Regions from separate parts of the Baekduia sp. Peel2402 genome, predicted to be linked through region 1. Evidence: riboswitches for the same ligand, from Rfam matches in the RefSeq annotation. Region 1 holds a riboswitch; each other region holds the start of a gene.

Region 1 (3,266 bases):
AACTGGCGAGTCGGTGAACGACTGGTGGACGACGACCGCCGAGGGCCGTCGCGACACGCCGCCGTTCGACGAGATCGAGAGCTTCTTCCACGACGTGCCGGAGCCGCTCGTCGCAGAGGCCTTAGCCCGCCCCGGCCAGGAGCAGTCCGACCGCCCGTGCGTGGAGCCGTGGCCGCTGGACGCCTGGCCGGACGTGCCGACCCGCGTCCTCGTCGCCCGCGACGACCGCGTCTTCCCCTATGCCTTCGCCCGCGACCTCGCCTACGAGCGCCTCGGCGTCAAGGCCGACACGATCGACACCGGCCACCTGCCGTCGCTGGCCAAGCCGCGCGAGCTGGCGGCCTGGCTGGACGCGGTGTCGTGAGGCGCGAGAGCGCTAGCGGCCGCCGGCGACAGCCGGCAGCACCTGGATCTCGCCGCCGTCCTTGACCGGCGTCGAGAGGCCGTCGCCGAAGCGGACGTCTTCGCCGTCGACGTAGACGTTGACGAAGCGGCGCAGGCCGCCGTCGCCGTCGGAGAGCGAGTCGCGGAGATCGGGGTGTGCTTCGTACAGCGCCTCGAGCGCGGCACCGACAGTCTCAGCGGTGACCTCGACCTTGGACGCGCCGCCGGCGGCGGCGCGCAGCTGGGTCGGGAGCTTGACGACGACGGCCATCAGGCGGTGGCCCCGGCAAGGACGGTGTTCTCGAAGGCCGAGAACTTCGGCTCGATCTCGTGCGCCTCGAAGGTGCCGCGGACGGCGTCGAGGGTCTTGAGGCCGTCACCCGTGATGACGAGCACGACGCGCTCCTCGGGGTCGATGTCGCCGCGGTCGGCGAGCTTGGCCAGCGTCGCGGTGGTGACGCCACCGGCGGTCTCGGTGAAGATGCCCGTCGTCTCGGCAAGCAGGCGGATGCCGGCCTTGATCTCCTCGTCGGTGACCGAGTCGATGCCGCCGCCGGAGTTGTTGGCCAACTCGACTGCGTAGGGGCCGTCGGCCGGGTTGCCGATCGCCAGCGACTTGGCGATGGTGTCCGGCTTGACCGGGCGGCAGACGTCGGTGCCCTCGGCGAACGCGGTGGCGACCGGCGAGCAGCCCAGCGCCTGGGCGCCGTTCATCGTGGGCGCGTCGCCCTCGATCAGGCCCAGCTCGCGCCATTCGTCAAAGCCCTTGGCGATCTTGGTGTACAACGACCCGGAGGCGATCGGCGCGACGACGCGGTCCGGCGTGCGGAAGCCGAGCTGCTCGGCGATCTCGTAGGCCAAGGTCTTGGAGCCCTCGGCGTAGTACGGGCGCATGTTGACGTTCACGAACGCCCACGACTCCTGCTCACCGCTGATCTCGGTGCAGAGGCGGTTGACGTCGTCGTAGTTGCCCTTGATCTTCACCAAGTTGGTGCCGTACACGCCGGTGGCGAGGATCTTCTGCTCCTCGAGGTCCGACGGGATGAAGACGTAGGACGGCATCCCGAGCGCGGCGGCCGCGGCGGCGACGGCGTTGGCGAGGTTGCCGGTGGAGGCGCAGGCCAGCGTGTCGAAGCCGAGCTCACGCGCGCGGGCGGCGGCGACGGAGACGACGCGGTCCTTGAAGGAGTGCGTGGGGTTGTGCGCGTCGTTCTTGACCCAGACCTCCTTGAGGCCCAGGCGCTCGGCCAGCCGGTCCGCGCGGACCAGCGGCGTGCAGCCCGCGGGCAGTCCCACGCGCGAGAGGATCTTGGCGGACGGACCCGGCTGGCCCTCGACCAGCGGCAGGAAGTCCACGTAGCGCCAGATGTTCTGCGGGCCGGAGGTGATCCGGCGACGGAGAGAGGCGACGTCGTCGGCCAGCGCGGTGTGGTCGTACTTGACCTCGAGCGGGCCGAAGCACTTGTGGCAGACGTACTGCGCGGTGAGCTCGTACTCGGTGCCGCACTCGCGACAGGCCAGGTTGGTGACAGCCATTCGGGAAACCCCAGTTCTTCGTCGTTGTGGTGTGTGACGAAGAAGTGGCTTCTACCGCCACACGTCTCCAGGAATTGGCACCTACCCGCGCATGCGCGGGGGTTGCCGGGGTTTCATCGGGCCGGTCCCTCCACCCCTCTGGACGTGTTCAGCTATGTGGTCGGAACGATAGCAGTAGGACTTGAGGTCGCAAGCCGTGGTCCGTGTACAACGATTCGTTGTACGCCCAGTACACTGCTTCTCATCGTGATCCCGTCCGTCGACGAGCCCCTAAGTCGTAATGCCGAGGCTGCCCCGCCCGCCTCTGCGTCGCGCTGCCCGCTCTCGCGCGGACGGCAGCGCCCACGCCGCTGAGCCTGACGTCCCCAACGTCGAGGTCGTCGAAGCCGAGGGCCTGCGCTGGATCAACATCGAGCGCCCCCGTGCGGTCGACCGCGCCTGGCTGGAAGAGCACTTCGACTTCCACCCGCTGGACTACGAGGACGTCTACTCGCGCAACCAGCGGCCGAAGGTCGACGAGTACCCCGACTACCTGTTCGTGGTCCTGCACTTCCCGGTCTACGACAAGCGCGTCAACCGGCTGAACGCCGCCGAGGTCGACATCTTCGTCGGCCCCGACTTCCTGATCACGCTCCCGAACGAGCCGCTGGCGCCGTTGCAGTACGTCTTCGACCGCTGCCGGACCAACGAGGACGTCCGCGAGGACATGTTCTCCAAGGGTGCCGGCTACTTGTTGTACAAGGTGGTCGACGCCTGCGTGGACGCGTCCTTCCCCATGCTGCGCAAGATGAGCCTCAAGCTCGAGCGCCTGGAGGAGGCGATCTTCGACGAGGAGGCCAACCGCGAAGTTGTCCGTGATCTCTCCAACGCCAAGCAGGAGATCATCAACTTCCGCAAGATCGTCCGGCCGCAGCGCACGGCGCTGAAGGACCTAGAGCGCACCAAGCGCTACGTCACCGGCGAGTTGGACATCTACTTCGACGACATCAACGACGCGTCCGAACGCGTCTGGGACATGTTGGAGAACTTCAAGGAGGTGATCGAGGGCCTCGAGACCACCAACGAGTCCGTGCTCTCCCACCGCCTGAACGACTCGATCCGCGTGCTGACAGCGTTCAGCGTGATCATGCTGCCGCTGACGCTGATCGCGTCGGTCCTGGGCATGAACGTCGGCGTCCCGGGCGAAGGCTCGGTGCACGCGTTCTGGATCACGATCGTCGTCATGTTGTCGGTGTTGACCGGCATGGTGCTGTGGTTCCGCAAGCGCGGCTGGCTGTGAAAGCCTCGCCCTGCGGGCTCGTTTTCATGCGAGTACTCGCCTAGCGGCTCGTACGTCGCGGTGGCGG
Region 2 (3,266 bases), 2.0 Mb from region 1:
TGGGATGCCCAGTTGATGTTCTTCCTCCAGCACGGTTTCCGCGTCGTCGCGCACGACCGCCGCGGCCACGGCCGCTCGGAGCAGGTCGCAGGCGGCCACGACATGGACCACTACGCCGACGACCTCCTGGCGGTCGTCGAGCACCTCGACCTCAAGGACGCGATCCACGTCGGTCACTCCACCGGCGGCGGCGAGGTCGCGCACTACATCGCGCGCCACGGCGAGAGCCGCGTCGCCAAGGCGGTCCTGATCAGCGCGGTCCCGCCGATCATGGTCAAGACCGAGGCCAACCCGGGCGGGCTGCCCAAGGAGGTCTTCGACGGCATCCAGGAGCAGGTCGCCACCAACCGGTCCTCGTTCTACCGCGAGCTGCCGTCGACCGCCTTCTACGGCTACAACCGCGACGGCGTCGAGCCCAACGACGCGATCATCGGCAACTGGTGGCGCCAGGGCATGATGGGTGGCGCCAAGGCCCATTACGACGGCGTCGTCGCGTTCTCGCAGACCGACTTCACCGAGGACCTCAAGAAGATCTCGGTCCCGGTCCTGGTCATGCACGGCGACGACGACCAGGTCGTCCCCTACGCCGACTCGGGCCCGCTGTCGGCCGAGCTGGTCCAGAACGGCACGCTGAAGACCTACGCCGGTTTCCCGCACGGGATGCCGACGACCGAGGCGGCGACGATCAACGCCGACCTGTTGGCCTTCATCCAGTCCTAGGTAACTCCCGGCGCGGAGCGCGGGCGGATCTACTTGGCGGCGAGGACCGCGACGCGCTTGTTGGGGAAGCCCGGCAGGCCGTCGAGGACCTCGAAGTCTTCTGCCCACTCCGCGCCGGCCTCGGGCGGCGTTCCGACGTCGACGGCCACCGTGAGGCCCAGGTCGCCGAAGAAGGCCTGGTACTCCGAGGCCGACATGTACTCGTGGACTTCCATCTGCTCCACGGCCCAGCGCGCCTCGTCGCCCTGCTTGGGCTTGTTGTACTGGGTCAGCAGCGTGATGAACGTCCGCGCCGGGATCGTGAACGTGCGGCCGTCGTCCTCCCAGGCGATCTCCAGCGGGCGGGACGGGTACTCGCGGGCGATGCGGTGCAGCACCTCCGCGATCTCCGGCGTCTTGGTGCGCACGCGAACGGGCGTGTCGCCCTCCTCGGGGAGGACGTCGTCGGTGATCAGGATCACGCCGCCGGGTGCCAGCGCCGTAGCCGCCGCGCGCAGGATGTCCTCGACGGCGGCGCGCCCGACGGCGTGGTCGATCGCGCCGGTCTGCGGCGAGCGGCCGACGAACGAGTACACCTCGTGGAGGATGTCGAAGAACCCGACGGCGCCGACGTCGCTGCCGTAGGCGGCGAGGTCGCTGGCGTCTCCGGTGCGCCACTGCACCCGCGAGTCGGTCTCGGCGGCGCGGCTGCGCTGGACGATGTCGTCGTCGTAGTCGAGGCAGACGATCGAGTCGATGTCGCCGTACTCGGCGACCATCTTGGACAGGTCGCTGGTGCCGGCGCCGACATCGACGATCGATGACCCCTCCGGCAACGTTCGGCCTTCCAGCAGACGCTGGACCTGGGCGGTCTTGTAGCGCCCGGTGACACCGCCGACCAGGTCGGTCCAGTACGCGTCGCGCTTGCGGCGCATGTGCTCGTCGGGAATGAAGATGGCGTGATCGGTCATGGTGAAGGCTCCTGAGCGAGGTCGCAGGCATTCTGACGCCCGGCGCCGGGCCGGCGCCGGGCTTTCCCTTGACAGACCGGCTCGGACCGCACCCTCCTCGCGCGTCCGAGTAGGCGTTGAACACGCCTAAAAAGACCTTTCCTATGAATTCCGTGGGAATTTGCTATTGTCCGCCGCGGTCATGAGTGCCAGTGCCAAGCCCCGGCTTGCTGGCCGGCAACCCCCGTCCGCGGTGGGGTGCCCCGGGTGAGGACCAGGTTCGCGTGCCGCCGGAATGCACGCTTTCAAGCGCGGATCCCTCGTGGTCCGGACGACCCCATATGGAGGATGCAGGATGCACGTCAATTGGTCGGAGCTGGCGCCGTTGGGCGCGGTGCTCGTCAGCTGGGCCGCCATCTGGTGGCTGCGCAAGCGCGAGTTGAACTTCAGCCTCATCGCGCTGTTCGCGCTGGGGATCGGCGTCCCGATCGGCCTGCTCGCCGGCACGGACGTCGAGGCGATCGACCCGATCGGCCACATCTACATCAACGTGCTGTTGGCGACGGTGGCGCCGCTGATCCTGATCGCGATCGTCTCCTCGATCACGTCGCTCGGCAGCCTGGCCAAGCTGCGCAGCATCGGCCTGCGCTCGATCTTCTGGCTGATGCTCAGCAACGCGCTGGCGGTCGTGCTCGCGCTCGGCCTCGCGCTCGCGTTCCGTCCGGGCCACGGCGTCCACCACCAGCTCGGCGAGAAGTCGACCGACGCGATCCAGGGTCAGGTCCAGGACTTCGCGCAGGTCGTCGTTGGCTTCTTCCCCACCAACATCGCTCAGAACTTCAGCGCCAACGACATCATCCCCATCATCTTGATCGCGGTCACGTTGTCGGTGGCCTACCTGGCGCTGCTGGAGAAGGAGGGCGACAAGGTCCGGCTGTTCGGCGCCGGCGCCGAGGCGCTCAAGTTGGTCATCTTCAAGGCGGTCGGCTACGTCATCCGGCTCACGCCCTACGCGATCGTCGCGCTGACGGCCGCGATGGTCGGCAGCAGCTCGAACCTCGGCGAGGACTTCAAGTCGCTCGGCGGGCTGCTGGCGCTGGTCTGGATCGCGTGCTTCATCCACGCCTACCTGCTCAACGGCGCGCTTCTGAGCGCCTTCGCGCGCGTGCCGGTGGTGGCGTTCTTCCGCAAGATCTTCCCGGCGCAGCTGACCGCGTTCAGCACCCAGAGCAGCATCGGCACGCTGCCGGTGACGACCGGGCAGCTCACGCGCCAGGTCGGCGTGCACTCGGAGATCGCGCACTTCACGGCGCCGCTGGGCTCGACGATCGGGATGCCGGGCTGCGCGGGGATCTGGCCGATCATGATCGCCGTCTGGGGGATCAACGCCTACGGGATCTCCTACTCGGTGACCGACTACATCGTGTTGGCGTTCCTCGGCGTGATCGTCTCGGTCGGCACGGCCGGTGTGCCCGGCGCGGCGACGGTCGCGGCCGCCACCGTCCTGTCGGCCGCGCACCTGCCGCTGGAGTTCGTCGCGGCGACGATCCCCATCGGGGTGATCGCCGACATGGCGCGCACCGCGACCAACGTGACCGCCGCCGCGGTGAGCGCCAC
Region 3 (3,266 bases), 970 kb from region 1:
CAAGGAGCGCAAGGCGTTCGGCCGGCCGATCGGCTCGTTCCAGAACTCGCGCTTCGTGCTGGCCGACCTTCAGACCAAGGTCGACATCTCGCGCTGCTGGATGGACCGCACGATCTCCCGTTACACCGAGGGCACCTGCACGGTCCAGGAGGCGGCGCAGGCCAAGTACTGGACGACGGACCTGCTCTCCGAGGTCTCCGACGCCTGCGTCCAGCTCTTCGGCGGCTACGGCTACACCACGGAGTACAAGATCTCCGAGATCTGGGCCGACGCTCGCGTCAACCGCATCTACGCCGGCACGAACGAGATCATGAAGGAGCTCGTCGGCCGCTCGATGGGCCTGTAGGACCCTCGCTTACGACCGCACGCTGACATCCGGGGCTTCAAAATCCCGGATGTCGGCCGAACAGCGTGAGGGATGGCACGACGTGACGAGGGCTTCACGCTGATCGAGCTGCTGGTGGTGATCCTGATCATCGGGATCTTGGCCGCGATTGCGCTGCCGAACCTGACCTCCCAGCAGAAGAAGGCGACGGGCGCGGACGCAAAGCAGACCGCGGCGATCGCGCTGCGCGCGATGGAGGTCTACGCGACCGACAACAACGGCAGCTACGCGGGCGCCACGACGGCGTCGCTGGTCGTCGCGCAGCCCGCGCTCAAGCAGGTCAACACCGAGAGCCGCCTGCTCGTGTCCGGCACGAGCTCGTCTAACCCGGAGGCGACGAGCTTCGTCGTCGGCGTGCGGGCCAAGGGCGCCAACGGCGCCTGGTTCGCGTTCTACCGCGACGGCACCGGCGTCCAGCGCCTCTGCTCGCCGGGCGGCGCGTCCGGTTGCAGCGCCGCGATCCCGGGCGTGTCGTTCCCGGGCTACGGCTCCGTCGGCTCCTGGTAGCACGCGGCGCCCGAGGCCCGGCGGGCAAGTTGTAGGGTTTCCTGCCTGCCTTCCCTGCTGCTCGTCCGCCACGCCCAGGCGTCCTTCGGCGCCGCCGACTACGACGTCCTCTCTGAGCGCGGCGTGGAGCAGGCGGCCGTGCTCGCGAGCGACTTCGCCCGGCGTGGTGTCGCGCCCGCCCGCGTGATCACCGGCGACCTGCGCCGCCAGCGCGACACGCTCGCGCCGCTGGGCCTCTCAACGACCGTCGACCCGCGCTGGGACGAGTACGACTCCGACGGCATCCTGTCGGCGCACTCGACCAGCGCCGCGCGCGAGCACCGCGGGCCCGGCGACGACGACACGCCCGCGCTGACCTCACGCCAGTTCCAGGAGATCCTGGAAGAGGCGCTGCTCGGCTGGATCGCGGCGGGCGCCGACGGCCCGGCGCGGGAGAGCTGGCCGGCGTTCGCCACGCGCGTCGAGGGCGCTCTGCACGACGCGGCCGACGGCCTGGGCACGGGGGAGACCGCGGTCGTCTGCACCTCGGGCGGCGTGCTGGCCGCGATCATGGTCGCGCTGCTCGGCGTGGCGCCGGAGGCGTTCGTGCGCTTCAACCGCGTGACGGTCAACACGGGGATCTCGCGCGTGGCGGTCGGCCGCGCGGGCCTGACGCTCGTGTCGTTCAACGAGCATGCCCACCTCGACGGCGAGCTGCTGACCTACCGCTGACCCGTCGCGCATCGCTTGTCCACCGTCTCGGTGCAGATGCGCTATTCTCCGTCTCGGTCAAGAGCGCCAGCGTCAAGCCCCGGCTCGCTGGCCGGCAACCCCCGTCCGCGGTGGGGTGCCCCGGGTGAGGACCAGGTTCGCGCGCCGCGATGGACGGCGCGCTTGCAAGCGCGGATCCCTCACAGGGTCCCGGACAAGACCCGAGATGGAGAAGACGATGAGCTTGATCGACGTGGCCACGGAGCCGCTGCTGCCGGTGCTCGGCGCCGACCTGCGCGTGCCGCTGGCCGACGGCCGCAGTGCGCGCTACGTCAACCTCGACTACGCGGCGACGGCGCCCGCGCTGGCGTGCGTCGCCGAGCGCGTCAACGCGGTCCTGCCCTACGCGGGCAGCGTGCACCGCGGATCCGGCGTGCCGTCGCGCGTGGCGAGCGGGTTGTATGAGAACGCGCGCGAGAGCGTGGGGCAGCGCCTGGGTGCGCGCGCCGACGACCACGTGATCTTCACGCGTAACACGACCGACGCCACCAACTTGCTCGCCGCGTGCGTGCCGGCGGGCCGCGGCGACGTCGTCACGCTCGACGTCGAGCACCACGCCAACCTGCTGCCGTGGCGCCGCGCGGCGTGCGGGACGCGCGTCGTGGCGCACGCGCCGACGCTGGCCGAGACGCTGGTGCGGGTGGAGGACGCGTTGGGCGCCGCGCCCGCCGCGCTGCTGGCGATCACCGGCGCGTCGAACGTGACCGGCGAGGTGCTGCCGCTCGAGGAGATCGTGGCGATCGCGCGCCGCCACGGCACGCGCGTGTTCGTGGACGCCGCGCAGCTCGCGCCGCACCGCGCGATCGACCTCGCCGAGTCCGGCGTCGACTACCTCGCGTTGTCAGGGCACAAGGCCTACGCACCGTACGGGGCGGGCGTGTTGGTCGGCCGCGCCGACTGGCTGGACGCGGCGCCGCCGTACCTCGCGGGTGGCGGCGCCGTGGTCGAGGTGACGGTCGACGACGTCGCCTGGGCCGACGGACCGCGCCGCCACGAGGCGGGCACGCCGAACCTCGCCGGCGCGGTCGCGCTGGCCGCGGCGCTCGACGCGCTCGCGGAGCTCCCGCTCGCCGACCACGAGGCCGCGCTGCGCCGGACGTTGTTGGAGGGGTTGGGCGCGATCGCAGGCGTGACGACGCTTTCGATCTGGTCCGACACGCCGGACGCCATCGGCACCGTCGCCTTCACCGTCGAGGGCTACGCGCCCGGCCTCGTCGGCGCCTACCTCTCCGCCGAGCACGGCATCGGCCTGCGCGACGGCCGTTTCTGCGCGCACCCGCTGCTCGCGCGCTTCGGCCTCCCGGACGGCGCGGTGCGCGCCTCCTTCGGCCTCGGCTCCCGCCACGCCGACGCCGAGCGCCTCATCGCCGCGATCGAGAAGCTCGTCACCGACGGCCCGGCCAACACCTACAACCAGACCTCGGAGGGCTGGCTGCCGGCCGACGACCGCCGCGACCTCACCACCTGGCTCGGCGCGGACGTCTCCCGCGCGAAGGCGTCGCCCTGCGAGCGCCGCCGCCACGCGGTGTAGCGGCGGCGCGCGCGCTCAGCCCGGCACCGAGATCTGCAGGTGGCAGAGCGCCGAGAGCGCGGCGGTGAGCTTCGCGTCGCCCGCGCCGACGAG

Evidence for each region. Region 1 has a riboswitch for S-adenosylmethionine ahead of thrC (threonine synthase). Riboswitches for the same ligand answer to the same signal wherever they lie in the genome.
Region 2: it holds a riboswitch for S-adenosylmethionine, as region 1 does, so the genes downstream of both, ACT01A_RS19050 (dicarboxylate/amino acid:cation symporter) here and thrC (threonine synthase) in region 1, are expected to answer to the same signal.
Region 3: it holds a riboswitch for S-adenosylmethionine, as region 1 does, so the genes downstream of both, ACT01A_RS24295 (aminotransferase class V-fold PLP-dependent enzyme) here and thrC (threonine synthase) in region 1, are expected to answer to the same signal.

The regions. Positions count from the first base shown of each region.
Region 1 covers NZ_CP199582.1:414,891-418,156, forward strand. The annotation lists gene ACT01A_RS02105 (alpha/beta fold hydrolase) at 1-364, shown strand, start outside; gene ACT01A_RS02110 (ubiquitin-like small modifier protein 1) at 377-655, opposite strand; gene thrC (threonine synthase) at 655-1,920, opposite strand; SAM riboswitch class I at 1,979-2,069, opposite strand; gene ACT01A_RS02120 (magnesium transporter CorA family protein) at 2,201-3,199, shown strand.
Region 2 covers NZ_CP199582.1:3,901,948-3,905,213, forward strand. The annotation lists gene ACT01A_RS19040 (alpha/beta fold hydrolase) at 1-720, shown strand, start outside; gene ACT01A_RS19045 (methyltransferase domain-containing protein) at 750-1,670, opposite strand; SAM riboswitch class IV at 1,848-1,967, shown strand; gene ACT01A_RS19050 (dicarboxylate/amino acid:cation symporter) at 2,005-3,266, shown strand, end outside.
Region 3 covers NZ_CP199582.1:4,963,435-4,966,700, forward strand. The annotation lists gene ACT01A_RS24280 (acyl-CoA dehydrogenase family protein) at 1-346, shown strand, start outside; gene ACT01A_RS24285 (prepilin-type N-terminal cleavage/methylation domain-containing protein) at 419-892, shown strand; gene ACT01A_RS24290 (histidine phosphatase family protein) at 950-1,603, shown strand; SAM riboswitch class IV at 1,659-1,780, shown strand; gene ACT01A_RS24295 (aminotransferase class V-fold PLP-dependent enzyme) at 1,860-3,173, shown strand; gene ACT01A_RS24300 (Coagulation factor 5/8 type domain-containing protein) at 3,189-3,266, opposite strand, start outside.